3 regions of the Lysinibacillus sp. Bpr_S20 genome follow, and region 3 is predicted to be linked to each of the others. Evidence: riboswitches for the same ligand, from Rfam matches in the RefSeq annotation. Region 3 holds a riboswitch; each other region holds the start of a gene.
What was found. A riboswitch is a leader RNA that binds a small molecule or an ion and turns the genes downstream of it on or off. The one in region 3 is predicted to bind cobalamin.

Region 1 (2,275 bases), on a different contig from region 3:
TCAATATAAATCATACGAAGAATTAATGAAAATTATGCAGGAACCAGTTGACTGGACATATTCAGTTTGGGAACAACTTGTTCAGGCTCTTACATCTAAAAATGGACATGTCCGTGCAAGTGCTGCACAATTTTTATGCGCATTAGCAGCAAAAAGTGACCCTGAAGAAAGAGTGTTAGAGGATTTCTTAAAGATTTGGGCAATAACTTATGATGAAGAAACAGGAACGGCGAGGCATACTTTGCAGGCGATTTGGAGAATAGGTTTAGCAGGGCAGGTACAAAGAGATTTAGTCGTTTCATATTTGGCGAAAAGATTTCAAATATGCCTTGATGAAAAGCACCCGACATTGATACGTTATGATATTATTGTATCTTTTAAAAAGCTATTCGATGCAACGAATGACCCAAAATTACTAGAGATTGCACGACGTTTAATAGAAGAAGAGGAAGATGCAAAAAGCAAAATGAAGTATAAGAATGCCATCCGTTAAACGTTTGGAATGGCTATTTTTTGTACAGATTCTTTCGTTAAAAATTAAGCAATTCATTATATGTATCAAAACAAATACCAGCACGAGTATGGGAAATGTCTCTGAAGGCAATCAAAAATATTTGTGTGCATAAAGATACCTACATGATTTTATTCATCGTATTTGTTTATTCTAATTCCACAGCTATTTTTTCCTATCAATCTATGTTAAACTGCATAACAAGTGAATAATTCTTGCAGAATAAGGGTGCTGAACTATAGCATAATCGGGAATTCGGTGAAAATCCGGAGCTGTTTCCGCAACTGTAAGTACAGAAATCATAAAAATATGCCACTGTTGAACTATTTAATGGGAAGGCTTTTTATGACTCACGACGTGATTATAATGTAGTGAACTGTACAAGCCAGGAGACCGACCTTTGTTTGAACGTATAGATAACTCTTCGGAAGCTAGGAGAATATGCGGCAAATACATAGGCTTTGATGTGTCTACGCGACACTATTTTATGTTATTTTCGTTGTTTCCTTAGGAGTGGAAACAACGTTTTTTATGTGCACTTATTAATGCATCTGATGAGATTCACGGATGTTATAAGTAAGAGTTTTTCACGAGGGAAAGCGGGGACTTAGATTTGAAAAAAGATGCACGTTATTCTTGTTATCCATTTATGCGTGAACAGGCATCCACAGTAGATTTTGAAATTCGAACGGATAGCCTTACTACACATATTGGTGTCGCTTTGGCGGCGGTGAAAAAGGAAAATGTAAAAGTAGTATCAGATGATTTACTTACCATTTTGCCAATGGCTTACCATGTAAATGGCTCTGTCCGAGGTAAATTAGCAGTAACCGCAGATGATTTGACTTGGCTAAGTAATCGCTATGATTTCTATGTTAGTCATGTTAAGGATGAAATACAAAACTTTGTATTACCTCAAGGAACAGAGGCTGCTACTGCATTACATTTATGCCGCAGTGAAGCGAAAAAATCATATCGTGTTTTGCACAAAGTATCTGAAGAACGAGAAGTACCAGCTATTCTCTTTGATTACTTAGGATTACTGGCCAATGTCTTTTTTGTAATGGCTGTCTATATGAATCAGCATGCTGGTATTGCTGAAATACCGTTTATTAGTAAGTCATACCCGATGAAAAAGAAAAAGGAGAATCAATGAAATGAAGAAAATGTTAAAGCTGCAATGGCTTTCAGTATTGATGCTGGCACTTGTATTAGTTGGCTGTGGTACGAAAGAGGATACTAATAAAAAGACCGTTTCTAAAGAAGATCAACAAGTCGAGAAAACAAGTTATAAAGTTAAGGATGACCGTGGCGTAGAAGTAGAGTTTGCTGCAGTACCTAAAACTATTGTTTCGTTGCAACCGAGTAATACAGAAATTTTATTTGCTCTAGGCGTTGGCGATAAAATCGTTGGTGCAACAGAATTTGATACGTATCCAGAAGAAGCTCAAAAAATTGAGCGTGTTTCTGATTCCGTAAAATTCAATAGTGAGCGTATTTTAACGTTAAAGCCAGATGTAGTTATTGCCTATACAACTGGAAATGAAGAAACGTTAACGGCATTAAAAGGTCTCGAGGATGCAGGTATTAAAGTGTTTGCCATTCAATCAGCTACTTCATTTGATGATGTTTACGGTGATATCCAACAAATCGCAACGGTGATGGGAATCGAAAATAAAGGCGACAAATTAAATGAAGATATTAAAGCTAAAATTGCGGAAGTCCAAGCGAAAGTTAAAGATGTGAAAACGCCAAAAAATATTT
Region 2 (2,275 bases), on a different contig from region 3:
GAGCCGCTACCGACAGTATCAATACCCTGATTCTAATTCAAGAATCGGAGCCGGAATTACTGAAGGGACGGAAGATTGAAATCAACATTTTAGATATCGATACTTACGGTCCCAATTTTGCAAAACGGTGCATCGATGTTTTGAAGCAACCAGGGGAACGCTTTCATGATCTTGACATCACCCTCAAAACTATTCATTATGACTGGAGCCAACCGGATGCATTACTAAAGATGAATTTAGAACGTTCCGACTGGATTCAACTCTGTTCATCGGAAGGTGGTCTTTTTGAGTATGGTTCAGATTCAGATATCATCGAAAATTTAAATCATTTCTTTACAAACTCCCCAGCGGACGCTCGGATTACAGGTTCATTAATTTTCGACCGAGCAAATGTAAATCCGGGATACCTCGGTTTTACAGAGTTTATCGGCGTGCAAATCCGATATCTTGGGCTGGAGGGATTGCAGCGAATTTTAACCCAAACCTCTTGGGTTTTAGAAGAATACCATGAAATTGAAAATATCTATATTCTGTTTTCTTTGAAGAAAGCGTGACTTACAATAAAAAGAAGTTTTTAATGTTAGTCATTATTTCGAGAATATTATTATATTCAGAAAATAAAATTGACGTGAACATTTGAGCATGATATGTTTAATACTAATTTCATAGCAATCATTACAAGTTTGAGTGAAAGATCTTTCATTCAATTAAATGGAAAATGGGTGTAAATCCCATGCTGTCCCGCAGCTGTAAATGAGGAGTTTTGTTTCAAATACCACTGAGTTATGACTTGGGAAGGTGAAGCAAAATAATGATTCATGAGCCAGAATGCCTGCTTGTAAGAAGATTCATTGACGATCTACGAAAGATAGGGAGATGGATGGAGGCTTACTTTAAGTAAGATTTTCTGTCCTTATTCTTTTGGAATAAGGTTTTTTTATGCCTTCTTTCTGTAGATTCTTAGTGCACCACGAACAGAGATAGGAGACAGAAAATGAAATTGACAAAGTATTTACTTCCTTTCATGCTTGTTTTGACCTTCAGTTTACTCACTGGCTGTACGAGCACAGATAATGAAAAGGGAGAGACAGCATCGAAACAGCAGACAGACGAAAAAATGATAACGATTGGCTGGCCACTAGATGTAGGACCATTAAATCCCCATACATATTTACCAAATCAAATGACAGCACAAGCAATGGTCTATGAATCATTGGTTGAGTATAACGATGATGGGACAATTACGCCGAAATTAGCGGAAAGTTGGGACATCTCTAAGGATAAAACGGCTTATACTTTCCATTTAAGAAAAGATGTGAAGTATTCAGACGGAACGGCTTTTAATGCAGACAATGTAATTCGTAATTTTGATGCAGTACTAGCCAATCGTGATATGCATGCTTGGATGGGCATGGTCAACCATATTGTGGAGGTTGTAAAAGTGGATGATTCTACTATACGTTTGAAATTGGATGAACCCTATTACCCTGTCTTAAATGAACTTGCTTTTGTAAGACCTTTCCGTTTTTTAGGGGATAATGGATTCCCTAAAGGGGATGCGACGCAAAATTCAATCAAAGCGCCTGTTGGTACAGGCCCATGGGTATTAACCGATTACAAAAAAGACGAATATGCCTTATTTAGTCGAAACGACAACTACTGGGGAGAAAAACCACTTGTTGATAACATAAAAGTAAAAATCATTCCTGATTCTGAATCGATTTCGTTGGCCTTTGAAAACGAAGAATTAGATTTAATTTATGGTCGAGGCATTATTAGTTTAGATAACTATACGTTTTTAAAAGATAGCGGAAAGTATAAAACCACAACATCTGAACCTTTGTCAACGCGAGCGCTGCTATTTAATACACAGTCAGGTCCGTTAGCAGAATTAAAAGTACGTCAAGCGATTCAATATGCAATCAATAAAGAGCAAATGGTTGAGACGATTACAAATAGTACAGAAAAGGTTGCGAATACACTATTTTGGGATGCTATTCCTTATGCCAATATTGATTTAGCGCCAATAATAAATAATCCTAAAAAGGCGCAACAATTGCTAGACGAAGCGGGATGGAAGCTACAGAAGGGCGAAAAAATTCGTACTAAAAACGGACAACCGCTCACATTAGATTTAATTTACATTGCAACAGATGCGATTCAAAAGCCAATGGCGGAATACATGCAAGGTGAACTAGCAAAAATAGGCGTACAGTTGAATTTAGAAGGCGCAGATGTGATGGTAGGTCTGCAAAAATTAATGGATGATCAAGTT
Region 3 (2,275 bases):
AAAACTAGATTCAACGTTGCAAACATTTAGCCGTTTAGATGATGCTACGAAAACGTTTGAGGCAAAAAAGGTCGCAGAGAAAATGGCGCATTTATATGAAAGTGTGGTAGCGGTCGAATGGGCTCAAAAATTCGGTGGCAAATATGAGAAACTAGCAGATATTTATTTAGAGAACACATGGTCATTGCGTGAATTGGGTGCACCAATGAAAACGGTACAGTATTTTTCGGATATAGTGTAACTTCTTTGGCGCATAATGGATTTAATTGGGGGTCGTCTCGAATGGAGGCGACTTCTTTAATTTTCATGTATAATAAAATCAACTGAAAATTATAAAGGTTCTTTACTTAAGTAAAGTGAAAAGGGAAATCGGTGTAATTCCGATGCGGTCCCGCCACTGTATGTGTGAGTTTTTTCAATCTGCGCCACTGAAAATTTCGGGAAGGCTTGAAAAAGCGTATGTAGCACGAGCCAGGAGACCTGCCTTTATAGAAAACACGTTGTAGCCTACGAGGATAGGATGGTGGATTTTGTCATGGATTTTTTTGTGCAAATTTGACCCCCTCATTGTTTTCTGATGAGGGGTATTTGTTTTGGAAGATGAATGTCGATATATTTAAAAAATGGGCGATAAACTCACAATGTTAGGTGATAAATCGACAAAGTTGGGTGATAAACTCAAAATGTTGGGCGATAAATCTACATAGTTAGGTGATAAACTCAAAATGTTTGTGATAAACCTGCAACATTGAGCAATAAACCACAACATTAGCAGATGAAAATCTGAAAAGTATCGATCAATCAGAAAAACAAGTCGTTAAAAACTATATGCACAGGACTAAGGGGGATTTATTCACATGAAGAAAATTTGGAAAATAGGATTATCAGCATTTTTGGCAATTGGCTTGCTTGCTGCATGTAATACAAAAGAGGCAACAAAAGAAAAGCCCTCATCTACTGAACAACAAGAGGCAACGAAAGTAGATCAAGCAACATTCCCAATGACGTTAACGGATGCTACTGGCAAAGATATTACGCTAGAAGCACCTCCTGAAAAAATAGTCTCTCTCATTCCAAGTAACACTGAAATTTTATTTGGTCTTGGCTTAAATGATGAAATAGTGGGTGTAACAGATAATGACGATTATCCAGTAGAGGCTACTAAAAAAGAAAAGGTTGGCGGCATAGATTATAATATTGAACAAATTGTTGCTTTATCGCCAGATATTGTTCTTGCGCATGCATCGGGTATGAGCTATTCAAAAGGAGCAATTGAACAGCTTGAGGCTGCAGGTGTGAAAGTATTTGTAGTAGCGGATGCAAAAAACTTTAATGAAACTTACACAACGATTGAACAGCTTGGTCGTGCAACAGGAAAACTAGAAGAGGCTAAAAAAATAGTCGCAAATATGAAGGCAAAAGTGAAAGAAGTTGAAACAAAACTTGAGGGTGTTGAGCCAAAGAAAGTCTTTGTAGAATCTTCTGATGAGCCACAAATTTATACAGCTGGTAAAGGTACATTTATGAATGAAATGCTTCAAATGATTCATGCCGAAAATGTAGCAGCAGATTCAAACAACTGGTATGAAATTGATGCTGAACAAATTATCGCAAAAAATCCAGATGTCATTGTTGTCGCCTATAATTATGTACCTGATATTTTAACAAAAATACCGCAACGTCCAGGCTTTGAGACAATCTCTGCCGTGAAAAATAAAGCCATTGTACAAGTCGATGAAAATACGACAAGTCGTCAAGGTCCTCGTTTAGCAGATGGTCTTGAGGAATTAGCAAAGGCTGTCTACCCTGAGGCATTTAAATGAGTAAAACAATTGTAGCCTATGTAACAGCAATTACGCTTCTAATCATTAGCATCTGGTGTGGTGTGGCGATAGGCTCGGTTCATATTCCACTAGAAGTATTGTGGAATAAAGCGGCTGATGAAACAGCTGCCAATATTTTATGGAAAATTCGATTACCTCGAGTCCTGTTGGCAGGGCTTGTAGGGGCGTCACTTGCCATTGCAGGGGCAGCTTTTCAAGGCTTATTAAAAAACCCGTTGGCTGACCCTTATACGTTAGGGGTTTCCTCTGGTGCATCCGTTGGCGCAGTTATGACGATTTTTTTTAGTTTATCAATACCTGTAGTAGGCCATTTTACATTGCCAATCTTTAGTATGATAGGTGCCATATTAACGATGGTAGCTGTCATGGGCTTTGCTAGAATAGTAGATCGCTCGCTAAAAATGGAAACGCTTATTTTAACAGGGGTTATC

Region 1: linked by a shared signal. The riboswitch ahead of MWJ95_RS16100 (hypothetical protein) and the one ahead of MWJ95_RS05245 (ABC transporter substrate-binding protein) in region 3 are both predicted to bind cobalamin.
Region 2: linked by a shared signal. The riboswitch ahead of nikA (nickel ABC transporter substrate-binding protein) and the one ahead of MWJ95_RS05245 (ABC transporter substrate-binding protein) in region 3 are both predicted to bind cobalamin.

Annotation. Positions count from the first base shown of each region.
Region 1 is NZ_JALNLQ010000006.1:155,252-157,526, forward strand. Features, by position in the region: gene MWJ95_RS16095 (hypothetical protein) at 1-493, shown strand, start outside; cobalamin riboswitch at 720-927, shown strand; gene MWJ95_RS16100 (hypothetical protein) at 1,125-1,667, shown strand; gene MWJ95_RS16105 (ABC transporter substrate-binding protein) at 1,669-2,275, shown strand, end outside.
Region 2 is NZ_JALNLQ010000009.1:145,684-147,958, forward strand. Features, by position in the region: gene MWJ95_RS19400 (hypothetical protein) at 1-554, shown strand, start outside; cobalamin riboswitch at 663-854, shown strand; gene nikA (nickel ABC transporter substrate-binding protein) at 995-2,275, shown strand, end outside.
Region 3 is NZ_JALNLQ010000002.1:129,292-131,566, forward strand. Features, by position in the region: gene MWJ95_RS05240 (acyl-CoA dehydrogenase family protein) at 1-241, shown strand, start outside; cobalamin riboswitch at 320-502, shown strand; gene MWJ95_RS05245 (ABC transporter substrate-binding protein) at 858-1,823, shown strand; gene MWJ95_RS05250 (FecCD family ABC transporter permease) at 1,820-2,275, shown strand, end outside.